3 regions of the Paenibacillus sp. FSL P4-0081 genome follow, and region 3 is predicted to be linked to each of the others. Evidence: riboswitches for the same ligand, from Rfam matches in the RefSeq annotation. Region 3 holds a riboswitch; each other region holds the start of a gene.
The links. A riboswitch is a leader RNA that binds a small molecule or an ion and turns the genes downstream of it on or off. The one in region 3 is predicted to bind cyclic di-AMP.
Positions count from the first base shown of each region.

Region 1: it holds a riboswitch for cyclic di-AMP, as region 3 does, so the genes downstream of both, P40081_RS18305 (alpha/beta fold hydrolase) here and P40081_RS19315 (APC family permease) in region 3, are expected to answer to the same signal.
Region 2: it holds a riboswitch for cyclic di-AMP, as region 3 does, so the genes downstream of both, P40081_RS25495 (alpha/beta fold hydrolase) here and P40081_RS19315 (APC family permease) in region 3, are expected to answer to the same signal.

Region 1 covers NZ_CP009280.1:4,284,977-4,289,188, reverse strand. The annotation lists gene P40081_RS18315 (MATE family efflux transporter) at 1-438, opposite strand, end outside; gene P40081_RS18310 (MarR family winged helix-turn-helix transcriptional regulator) at 681-1,367, opposite strand; gene P40081_RS18305 (alpha/beta fold hydrolase) at 1,481-2,290, opposite strand; cyclic di-AMP (ydaO/yuaA leader) riboswitch at 2,298-2,430, opposite strand; gene P40081_RS18300 (ABC transporter substrate-binding protein) at 2,611-3,921, opposite strand; gene P40081_RS18295 (carbohydrate ABC transporter permease) at 3,988-4,212, opposite strand, start outside.
Region 2 covers NZ_CP009280.1:5,966,839-5,971,050, reverse strand. The annotation lists gene P40081_RS25515 (Na+/H+ antiporter subunit D) at 1-787, shown strand, start outside; gene P40081_RS25510 (Na+/H+ antiporter subunit E) at 793-1,275, shown strand; gene P40081_RS25505 (Na(+)/H(+) antiporter subunit F1) at 1,275-1,568, shown strand; gene mnhG (monovalent cation/H(+) antiporter subunit G) at 1,558-1,917, shown strand; cyclic di-AMP (ydaO/yuaA leader) riboswitch at 1,916-2,049, shown strand; gene P40081_RS25495 (alpha/beta fold hydrolase) at 2,073-2,417, shown strand; gene P40081_RS25490 (MerR family transcriptional regulator) at 2,803-3,204, shown strand; gene P40081_RS25485 (sensor histidine kinase) at 3,367-4,212, opposite strand, start outside.
Region 3 covers NZ_CP009280.1:4,567,622-4,571,833, forward strand. The annotation lists gene P40081_RS19310 (iron-hydroxamate ABC transporter substrate-binding protein) at 1-727, opposite strand, end outside; gene P40081_RS19315 (APC family permease) at 926-2,743, opposite strand; cyclic di-AMP (ydaO/yuaA leader) riboswitch at 2,872-3,031, opposite strand; gene P40081_RS19320 (disulfide oxidoreductase) at 3,258-3,692, opposite strand; gene P40081_RS19325 (DsbA family protein) at 3,689-4,212, opposite strand, start outside.

The DNA.
Region 1 (4,212 bases), 280 kb from region 3:
TGAGCCAATAAGCATAATGGTGACGTAGTCCTTGGTAAATCCGAAGGAGTCAGGCGTTGCCCCGAGGCCATGTACGATAGAATTAATGAGCGGCAGGCCGACGGCCATCGCGATAAGACCGAGAACCAGGCTGCTGTAAAAGGCGAATGCAGACACATGCTTAACATCAGCCGTATTTTTCTCTCCCAGCAAACGGGAAATGAAGGCACTGCTGCCGACACCAATCAGGTTACCCAGCGCCATAATGACCGCGAATAACGGTAAGGTTAAGGCAAGTGCGGTTAACATGGCAGTGTTATTTAACGTTCCAATGAAAAATGCATTCAGGATGGAATAGATGACACTCATTGACGTTCCAAGCATCATTGGTATTGCGAAGTGCGCTACGGCTTTTGCAACCGGTGCTTTTTCAAAGTAATGGAGGTTTTCTGTATCCATGCGGTTCACCACTTTCTTCCTGTATGTTAGTCTCTATATTAGTTAGAATTCTAACTATAAATTGATTGCGAACTTTGCGCCGCACCAAACAAACCCGTAACAAATGACAATACGGGTCTCGTAAGCGGGTGTTGACTAATCGTCAGTTTCAGACTGTATTTGGTAAAATCTTTATTGCGCTGCCTTTGCCTTCAGTTCTTCGGGAAAGACAGCGCCGCTGCTGCTAATAGGAAATGCTTTACTTACTTGTCATCCGAATCACTGGAGTTGTCCTTCGAGCCGTCTCTACCATCTCTGGAAGGCCAGCCGAAGCCGTTCATGCCGCCGCCTTGACCTTCCCGGCCAAATCCGGGGAATCTTCCGCTAAAGCGTCCGTCATCCATATTTCCCCACATTCTGCTCATTTGTCCGCGCATGGCCATCAGCTTGTCGAATTCCTCTGATCCTATGCGCTCCTTAGCGGCCTCCATCCACATAGCCATTACATCACGGTCTGCATCTGTTCCTAGTTCTTCTTCTAAGGCTGTAATGACGCGGACCAGGTATTCACCGAAGGCTGCCTGTTCTTCTGGAGACAGGACTGAAAATATGCTGCCGCCCTCAACCTCCTGGCCCTCTTCCTCCCGCCCTTTCGGCGTCAGATAAATCAGCATGATGCGTTTATCTGTCTCGGAAGGCTGACGGGTAATATATTCGGCCTTCTCCAGTTTGGCCAGCAATTCATTGAGCGAGGATACACGAATGTCCAGCATATAGGATAAATCCTTCGTGCTGATTCCGTCCTTCATCCGGAGAAACGCCATGATCCTGCCTTGTCCCCGTGACGTATCTGCCATAGGGCCAACAGCGGCGTGGTTCTTCAGATGCTGTCTCTGCAACAGCCATTGCAGCTTGGCGAGCTTGTCGTACAATTCAGCATTCATATTCATTATGAATCCTCCCAGGGATATATTTACGGTACCTGTCAATCAATGTAACGGTACCTGTTGAATTTATTATAACGGTACCTGTTATACTTGTCAAAGATTTTCTACAGGTGCCGTTAATAAATTTTCCGCTGGAAGCATTGCTGGTCTTTCAGGTAATCAAGCAGTAGCCGGTTGAAGTGCTGCGGCTGACATAAATGGCTGGGATACATGGCATCTTCCAGTATTGCCAGCGTGGCGAGCGGATATTTGGCCGCTGTTTGTCTCACCTGCTCCAGAACCCGCTCATTCTGATTGCCTGATACACAAAGAACGGGAACCTGCAGCCTTAGTGCAAACCCGTAGCTGTCCGTATGTCTTAGTGCCAGACGCTGTTTAATCAATTCTGTTGTCCGTTCATGGACAAGCTCTCTTCTCAGAATATGATACGCAGACAGCCATTTGTTATATGTAATGCGCAAAGAACGGATGAACATTTCAGCCGGAAGATAATGGGCGGCCCATGCGCAGATTTGAAAGAGCTCCAGCACTTTGCTGCCTTTGGACGTACAATCTCCTAGGATGTAATTGTCCACCAACACCAGATTAATTACCCGTTCAGGATTCAGATAGGCGAATTTCTGGGCAAGCACAGCACCGCTGGAACAAGCTACGATGACGGCCCGTTCTACGGACAGTCCATCCAATAATCCCTTCAGATCTTCACACTGCGTGTCTACAATCCGGCTGATCTCCACATCCATTTTACCGGATTGCCCATTCCCTCTTAGGTCAAACAAGATCACTTTCGCCCGCTTGCTGAAATACTCCGCCTGAGGCTCGAACAGATGATGTGAAGTCGAATAATCATGAATAAAAACAATGGGCAGACCACTGCCCGACACCTCGTAATAGAGGGTAGTTCCATTGACGTCAATATACGGCATTACCTGTGCATCCTCTCATGTCGCTTACGGAGTTAGCTGCCGGATTCGGGCTTGAAGAGTAGCCCTACTCGATTCCTCGAGATTCACCCCAGAAAACTTGGTTTCCCCGCTTCCATTACGGAACTCAGCGATTACATATATTTTTGCGGATATAGATTAACAGAAACTTCAGTATAGCCCATATTCGTCTATGAATGAATAGCTTAGGTGAATTTGCCCAACACGCGCAGAAACCAGCCGCAGTGAACCCAAAAAGCAGAGCAGCGATTCTCCCGTTACCGGAGACTCACTGCTCTGCTTGCTTTAAACATCATCTATAATCAGCGGTTCAGGATGTCATCCACCTCTTTGGCGAGCGTGTCCAGGCTGTCCTGAATTGGCAGGTTCTCCAGCCAGATATCGTTGATGCGTGTGCCCATCAGATCTTCAATCTCATGGTACGTACCGGTCATCGGACGCATTTTGCTGAATTCCAGCTCATCGGAAGCGACCTTGTAGCCTGGGAAGGCGGCAATGGTCTCTTTCATCAGGTCTGTGTCCAGGGAGGTTAGACGGGTCGGAAGATATCCCGTATTGGCAGAAGCATACGCCGCCTGTTCGGTATCCGACAGCCATTTCATGAATTCAAAAGCGGCTGCTTTCTCATTATCCGTTCCCGTATTCGCCAGATACGTATTCGATCCGCCGACCGGAACGCCCCGTTTGCCGTCTTCTCCGGCAGGAATCATGGATACGCCGAGATCAATTCCACTCTCCGCGGCCATGCCGGCAAACGTTTTGTAGCCGCCGACACTGGAGAAGATCAGCGCTGTGCCCGGATTGGCAATGGAGGCATAGTAGGCATCCTTGTCCGTGACCCCGAGTACTTTGATTAGTCCCTTGGATTCCAGATCCTCAATGAAGGAGATCAGCTTCACTGCGCCTTCACTGTTGATATTGGATTTCGTCTCATCCTCATTGACCACATTAGTATCCGAGTACGAATGCAACAGCGCCTCCATCACCCAGAAGTCATAGTTGAACAGGTACATCGGCGGCTGGCCGGTAGCATCATATGCGGTCTGCAGATAGGCCTCCAGTTCGGCAAAGGTCGCCGGTCCGTTCGGATCCAGCCCTTCTTTAGCGGCGAGCGTCTTGTTTACATACATCACGGGAACACTCCGCATATGGGGAAAGGCATACAGATCCTCGCCCAGATACAGGTTGCCGAGGTCGCCGATTTTGAAATCCGAGGTGTCGAACTTGTCCGTTTCCATGAACGGTTCGAGATTGGCAATAATGTCACTGTCGGCAAAGCCCTTAGTCATCGCCACTTCATCAATAAAAACATTCGGCAGCGTACCCGCTATGGCTGCAGCGTTAATCTTCTGCTGCATTTCCCAGTAATCGCCTTGATATTCAGCATTCACATGGATATTCAGCTCGGCTCCTTTGGTCTCGTTGAACTGGTCCACCAGATTCTGATTTACATCCTCCACGGCGGAGGTCCAGAAGTTCAGCTCGGTAACGGAATCCCCTTTCTCATAGGCCGCTATACTGGATTCGGCTTCGGTGGTGGCACAGCCTGCAAGAACGGTGGTCAGTGCAACAGTGGCGAGCAGCGGAGTTACTCTTTTTCCCCATACCTTCATTATTCGTTTCTCCTCCATGAACTGCTGTATTTGGTATTCAACATGCAAGGCCGCAGGGTATTCCCGCTACTTCACTCCCATGTAGGTGAACGCTTTGATAATCTGCTTGCGTGCAATCAGGAAGACCAGCAGAATCGGCACGATCAGCATCATATTCCCGGCCATCACGATCTGCGGGCTGAGCCCCTCCACATCCTGAAGCTTCTGAATTCCAAGCGGCAAGGTTCGGACAGCATCCGTTGTGGTCCATACGAGCGGGAAAAAGTAACTGTTCCACGTCCCGATGAACGT
Region 2 (4,212 bases), 1.4 Mb from region 3:
GTCATACAGTGCGCCTCCGGCGGCTGTTAGAGCGTTGTTCGGTGCACTGCTGACCAAAGTGGGACTCTATGCAATCATCCGCACCTTCACGCTGCTGTTTGTTAACGATCCCGGCTTCACCCATGACTGGATTGCCTGGATGGCTGCTGCTACCATGATTCTGGGCAGCCTGGGGGCAGTCGCTTATAAGGATATCCCGAGGATTCTGAATTATAACATCATTATCAGCGTTGGATTTGTAGCCTTTGGACTCGCTGCAGGGACTGCAGATTCACTGAATGGGGCGGTCTTCTATCTGCTGCACGATATGCTGGCCAAGGGACTCATGTTTATTCTGGGCGGGATGATTATATCCGCAGCCGGAACTGACCGGCTAGGCAGTATGGGCGGGATGATTAAAAGGTATCCGTTCATCGGCTGGATGTTCTTTATCCTTGCTCTTGCCCTGACAGGTATTCCGCCGCTGAGCGGGTTTGCCGGCAAGATTCTGATCATCCGCGGAGCTCTGGCTGAGGGAATGCTGACGTTGTCCTTAATTGGACTAGGATCGAGCTTACTGGTGCTGTATTCCCTGATGAAGGTGTTCAGGCTGGCGTTCTGGGGAAATGAACCGGTGAATGAATTGCCTAGAGTGAACTTGAAGGCTGCATCGGCTATTGCCGCCGGACTCCTGCTGCTTGTGATTGCTATGGGGGTCGGTGCCGAGTCCGTCTATGCTTATGTATCGCAGGCAGGCGAGGTTTTGGCGTCACCTGCGCGGTACATTGAAGCCATAATGAAGGAGTAGAGAAGATGGCCCTACAATTCCTCTTAAATCTGTTGATTGCCTTTCTGTGGATGGCGATAAATAACGATGGCTCTGGCTCAAGCTTCATAGCCGGCTACGTCATCGGTATTATATTATTGCTGATTTTGACGAAATCCCTGGCCCGGACCCGGCCATTCTATCTCATACGTATATGGGCTATACTGAAGCTTCTGCTGATCTTTGCCCGTGAACTTACGGTCTCGAATTTCGTGGTCATCGGCCATATCATCCGTCCAAAGCTGGCTATACGTCCCGGTATCTTTGCTTATGAGACTGCCTTGACCTCGGCTTGGGAGGTTACGCTGTTATCGTGCCTGATCTGTCTGACGCCGGGAACCCTGACTCTTGATGTTTCGAAGGATGGCAGGACGCTGTACATTCATGCAATTGATATTAAAGATGCAGAGCTGCTTGTCGCGCAGATTAGAGGCACTTTCGAACAAGCGATTATGGAGGTGACCCGGTAATGATCCAGGTTATGCTAACCGTGGCAATGATCATTCTGGCGCTGGCGATGCTGGCATGCCTGTTCCGTCTCCTGAAAGGGCCAACCCGATCAGACAGGGTTGCCGCGCTCGATACGATAGGCATTCATGTACTCGCAATGATCACTGTTTTCTGTATGCTGCTGGATACCCAGGACTTTCTTGAAGTTATTCTGGTTATCGGTATTCTGACGTTTATTGGAACAACGGCACTGGCCAGATATATTGAACGGGGAGCCGTTATAGAGGATGGAGGGAACCCGAATGACAGGTGAACTGATTAGCTCCATTCTTGTGGTGATGGGTGCAGTCTTCTGCGGCTTAAGTGCCTTCGGCTTAGTCCGGCTGCCTGATGTGTACCTGCGTTCACATGCGGCCACCAAAAGTGCAACCTTCGGGGTGCTGTGTCTGCTGACAGGAGGCTTCCTGTACTTTTGGTTTAAAGACGGAACGGTTAATGTCAAGCTGCTGCTGGCGATTGTTTTTGTATTCATCACTTCACCGGTGGCAGGCCATTTAAATGGCCGGGCAGCCTACCGTTCAGGAGTCCCCTTGTGGAAGGGGAGCGTACAGGATGATCTGAAGGTCCTGGGGGAAGAAAGTCAGGAAACGTCTGCAAAATAATACTTAATCGCTGAATTCCTTATAGGAAGCGGGGGAACCAGGTTATATGGGGTGAATCTCGGGAAAAACGAGTAGGGCTACTTTCAGGCCCGAATCCGGCAGCTAACCCCGCAAGCGTTCATGAGAGGATGCACTGTTTATGCCGCATATTGAAGGTGAATGGAACGTCGCTGTATTACGAGATGTCGGGCAACGGTCTGCCTATTGTTTTTATTCATGATTATTCGACCTCCCATCATCTGTTTGAGCCGCAAGCGGATTATTTCAGCAAGCGTGCGAAAGTAATCGTATTCGATTTAAGAGGGAACGGGCAGTCCGGTAAAATGGATGTGGAGATTAGCCGGATCGTAGACACACATTGTGAAGATTTGAAGCTGTTATTGGACGCTCTGGCTGTAGAGAGGGCTGTAATCGTAGCTTGTTCCGGTGGTGCTGTGCTCGCCCAGCTCGACAGACCGCACGAAGGAAATTGCAGCAGAGTATGGTGCGGTCATTTATGACTTTGAATGGATCGGTTGTTCAAGGAACTGAACAGTGAGGGAAGGGTAACCTCAAGCCTCCGGCGAAACCGGCGGGTCCGGCGGGACTGCAATATTCAGTGGATCGGCCCGGTGCATAAGTATTTGGCGGCGGGGGGCTCACGCTGGAGAGCAATATATGTACCACGCACTTCATGAAGAAGCACTCAAATATTACGGCAAGTTTCTGGAGGCCGGTCAAGGCAGGATCGAGGACAATATCCGGATGGATCTACGGCCAACTGCCTTCGCAGGCAGTTGGCCGTTTTTGATGCGAAAAAACGCAAATAAGTAATTTCACACATTTATTTCGTGGAACACGAATACCATTAAAATATATAAGTCCACTAGAAAGAGGAGAGATGTTATGGTTCGCCATTACACGCAGCTGGAATTGATCACGATATCGAAATTACCTCCGACCACAGTGAAGAGATGGCTAGAGTATTTCTCTTATTTTGTAGCCGCGACCCGTCAGGGAGACCAGGTGCTTTACCCTTATGAAACTTTGAAACTACTGAAGCGGATCAGTGAACTGCGTGCAGAGCGTTACCATCTCAGTACCATTGTTCGTCTGCTGATTGAAGACGGCTTTCCGATGTATGGCAAAGAGGACAAGAAGGAGTTGCAACCTCCTCCGCCAATGGAGAAAATCAGCGCCGAGCCGAAGAAGCCGGACAGACAGCAGCTGCTTGTTGCTTCCCTGGCGGCGCTTGCCGATGAGCTTAACCGGATTGCGGATCATCTTAACCACTTGAAGGTGCAATAAATACATTCCGGACCGAATTCAATGAGCGGCAGCTTCATGGTTTGAGCTTGTCCATTTTGCTTAGACTCAGCCACTGCCCCCGCGTAACCGAGGTATCGGGAGTAATGCCCAGATGCGCGGACATTAGACGTGATTTATGAGGTGGTGAAATCTGGTTGGAACTTAAGATACCGGATGATTATCAAGAGGAATCATGAACGATACTGTCGTGCCCCTGCCCGGTTCACTCTGGATAAGAAGACCCTGGCCATACCGCTGAACCAAACGGCGGTTGGTATTCCTTAAGCCGATTCCCCCGGTGTTATGCCGGGTAAGGCTTAGGAGGTTCTCAATCTCGGCAGCCGGAATCCCTTTGCCATTATCTATAATCTGTACACAGGCGCCAGCTTCCGCCTGATATATGCGCACCACCAGTTCGCCGCCCTTCGCCCGGCTCAGCAATCCATGTCTTACTGCATTCTCAACGAGCGGCTGGATGGACAGCGGAGGAAGCTTGAAACGGAGAGCGGGCTGGATCTCCCACACCACAGTTAACCTGTCTCCAAAACGGACTTGCTCAATGAATAAATAGGATTTCACCAGGGAAATTTCATTCTCCAGATCCACCAGCTGATTCGTATTAATGAAATCAACGCTATACCGCAAGTAATCTGCAAATGCACCCGCTACATTACGCATCTGTTCCATATCAAATTCACTCAGGGCCATAATGGAGTTGATGGTGTTGAATAAGAAATGCGGTTTGATCTGGGCCTGCAAGTAGGCTGTTTCCATCCGCAGACTTTGGTCAATCGATTGTTTCAACGAAATTAATGCCTGCACTCTGTACTTCAGCTCTAATCTTTCAACAGGTTTGGTTACATAGTCATTGGCTCCATGTAAGAATTCTGTATATGACTCTTCTGAAATCGAATGGGTAATTAACAAGAGTATCGGCAGCTCCGTAATATCAAAATGTTGTCTGACCTGCTTGGTAAGCTCATATCCTGACATTTGCGGCATTTTCAC
Region 3 (4,212 bases):
CATACAGGACTGCCCCGCTGCTGCGGGTTTCATCTACTATATAGAAGTTCTTGGATACCAGCCAGAGAATGGCAACGGACTCATCGCCGATCGCAGCGGAGATTTTTGTTTTGGCATCAGCCGCTTTTTGATCATAGGCAGCAATGGCTGCTTCAGCTTCAGGCGTTTTGTTCAACAGCTCGCCGATCTTGAGCAGCGATTTGCGCCAGTCCTTGCTGACTTCGTCGCCGAGTACATACGTTGGTGCAATTTTGTTCAGCTGGTCATACAGACCGTTCTGGACAGTACCTTCCGATTGTACAATAGTGAAGTCCGGTGCGAAGCTGGTTACAGCTTCGAGTGGAAGGTCATAGCTGATGGTTGGAATGTCCTTAAGCTCAGCTGCAAGGTAATCCTGAGTGCCGTTTGTCACGGACCATTGGGCAACCGGAGTCACGCCAAGTGCGACCAGATAGTCTTCCAGATAAGAAGCAAGCACACGCTGCGGGTTCGCAGGGACAGTGACTTTATGTCCCATGGCATCCGTTACTGTTTGCTCTACCGCTGGAGCTGTTGTTTCTGCCGGTGCAGTAGTGGCTTCTGCAGTTGCTGCAGGTGCCGTAGTTGCCGCAGCCCCGTTATTGGCTGCATTGTTATTTCCGCATGCGGATAATAACAACGTCGTGGTCATGAGTCCGGCCATAGCCAGCTTCATGCTTGTTGATCTTTGCAGGTTGAACGAAAACATTAATTACCCCTCCTGTATATACATTCATTATTGGTCAAAGGTGATTGCGGCCTTCGCCTCACATAAACTGATGATATTGATTCTCATTCTCTATGTCAACTAAATTATCCGATTCCATTTATACTCACCCTGCGCATAACAAAAAACGGCTATTCCCGCAACCTGCGGAAACAGCCGTTTTACATATAAAGGGTATGTCTATTTGTGCAAATGATACGGTACAGTTGCTATAACGATATCCTTCTGATTCATCAGATAAGAGCGGATGAACAAGCTGGTCTGATTATGCAGAATCGCCTGCCACCAATGCTTTGTAACAAATTGCGGAATGAGTACAGTAATGTGGTCTGTAGAAGCGGTTTTCCACTCCACCGTATCGATGAATTTCACCAGCGGGCGGATGATGCTGCGGTAACGCGAGCGGAGTACAATCAGGCGCACCCCAGGGTTCCACTCTTCCCACTTCTGTTCCATTTTGTGAATCTCTTCTTCATCGAATCCGACATATACAGCCACTACATTCTCAGTCAATGACTTCGCATAGCTGATCGAATGCAGTACTGCACGGGTGACACCGGCAACAGGTACAACCACTGTGCTTCCTTTAATGCAAGGTTTATCCGTAGCCGGACAAATACGCAGCTGATCGGCAATATTCATATAATGGCGGTGAATCCGGTGGAACACGATGATTACAAGCGGCAGGAAGATGAAGGCCATCCATACACTCGAGAATTTAGTAATAATGAAGATGAGCGTAATGGTTAAGGTTGTGAGCATGCCTACTGTATTCACAGCGAATTTGCTCTGCCAGCCCTTAGGCTTGGTTCTGTACCACTGGACCATCATGCCAAGCTGTGAAAGGGTAAACGGAATGAATACCCCAACGGCGTATAATGGAATCAACCCTTCGGTATTACCGTGAAAAGCAGCTACAAGCACAGCCGACATTACGCCGAGGAAAATAATGCCGTTGGAGAATCCCAGCCGGTCTCCGCGCACCATGAAGGCGTGGGGTAAATATTTATCTTTGGCGAACATGAACGCCAGCAGCGGGAAGGCCGAATACGCTGTATTCGCCGCCAGGAACAAGATTACTGCGGTGATGCCTTGGATGAAGAAGTACAAACCGCCGCGGCCAAAGGTAGACTCGGTAATCTGTGACACAACCGTTGCTTTCTCGTCCGGCATGATACCGTACCAATAAGCCAAAAGCGTAATCCCCGTGAACATAGCCCCGAGAATCAGACCCATCAGCATCAGCGTTTTAGCCGCATTTTTCTCAGCCGGTGCTTTGAAGTTAGGGATCGCATTGGAGACCGCTTCTACCCCGGTCAGTGCCGAACAGCCGGAGCTGAAGGCCTTAAGCAGAAGGAACATACTGACGTTCGATACCGCCGAGCCGATCTCAGGAACCTGGGCATGAGCACCGCCGGTTGCATACTTGAAGACTCCCGCGATAATCAGTACAAAGATGGAGACGACGAACAGATATACCGGAATGGCTATGAATGAAGCAGATTCAGTAACACCCCGCAGATTGACAATCGTTAAGAGCAGAATGACAGTAACCGCTATGAGTACACTATGATTATGAAGACCCGGGAACGCTGATGTGATCGCATCCGTTCCCGCCGAGGCGCTTACCGCCACCGTAAGAATATAATCCACCAGCAAAGAGCCGCCGGCAAGCAGGCCGGTATGAACCCCGAGATTGGTTTTGGCAACAATATAGGCGCCCCCGCCTTGCGGATAAGCAAAAATGGTCTGCCGATAAGACAGGATTAAGATGGCCAGCAGGCCCAATACGGCTAATGCAATTGGCAATGAGTACCAGATAGCTGTGAAACCTGCGGCCACAAGTACGATTAAGATTTGTTCTGTTCCGTAGGCTACAGACGAGAGCGCATCAGAAGACAGGACAGCCAGTGCTTTCACCTTGGATAACTTTTCATGATCGAGTTCGTTCGACTTCATCGGACGCCCGATCAATAGTCGTTTTACCTTGCTTACCATTGTAGTAACAGTTCCTCTCTTTGTTAAGTTGAAACGGCAGTACCGCGCGCTGTTTTCATAAGTGGATTTCATAAATGCAGGCACAAAAATAAGCATACGGAAATGATCCGCATGCCTTGAGTGCATGGTCATTATCCCACTATTGCTTACGAGGTTAGCTGGCGGATTCGGGCTGTGGTAGCCCTACGGTTTTCGAGTCTGCTGACCCGCTTCCGATTCACCCCGTTGGCACTCGGCCAAGTTTGGTTCCCCCGTTTTTCCTTCCGGAAAATTCAGCGCATATTCAACTTCTCACAAGGACTAATATTAATCTACAATGCCTCTTCCGTAAAGCGTTGAAACAAATGAAAAAAGAATGAAAAACAACCAAAACAACCAAATCCATGATCCGGTATGTCTTGATCTTTCATTCTCTTTCATTATCCCTTTATCGCGTGATTTTACAGCGTTTCTGCATAATAATTTACACTTAATTTAAGGGAAATAGTTACTCTTCATTCTGCCTGACGGCTTCTTACTCAGCTGCATCCTCTTTACGCCCTGTCCATAGCAGAATTGTGATTAATGCGAACGCAATGAGTGCCAGCAGCGGGATGGTGATGAATCCGAAATAATTCAGATAATCCGTGTTGCACGGCACACCGATTGTACATGGAAGCACCTTGCTGAGTGCCGGAATTTTCTGCTCTGCGTAATGATAGATCGAAATGCTTCCGCCAATCAAACTTAAGGGAAGGACATACGGGATAATGCGCTTATCCCCCCGGTAAGTGGCGATTCCGAGCAAAATCAGCTGCGGGTACATAAATATCCGCTGAAACCAGCATAGCTTGCAGGGCTCATATTTCAGCACTTCACTGAGATACAGACTGCCTGCTACAGCAACAACCGAGACGAACCAGGCCAAGTAGAGACAATTCCGGCGGCAGAATGCAGAGAATTTATTCATTGTCCAGCCACAGCTTCCGCAGCTACCTGGATTTGAGCATCGATTTCCTCCATATTAAAAGGTTCATTCACTTTGACTCCATTGACAAACAATGACGGCGTGTTGGTTATGCCGGTGTCAGTGCCAAGCTGGATATCTCTCTCCAATTCGCTTTCGTAGGTCTTGTCTTCAATATCCTTACGCAGCAGGTCGAAGTCAATGGGCAGTTCTAATTGCTGTGCCAGACTTACCAAGAAGTCCGGTGTTGCCCACTCCACCTTTTCTTCACCCTGGTTAGCATAGATGGCATCGAAGAATTTCCAGAAAGCCTCTTGATTCTGATGGTATACGGAGAGTGCCGCGAGTGAGGCTGTTCTCGAATCCGTACCAATAAAGGCCAGGTTGACGAAGTAAAAGGCTGCTTTATCCTGATTGACATACTCCTGAACGATTTGCGGTTTAATCACCCCGGTGAACTGGGCGCAAGCCGGACATTTGTAATCGCCGAATTCAACGATTTTGACTGGAGCATCTTCTTTGC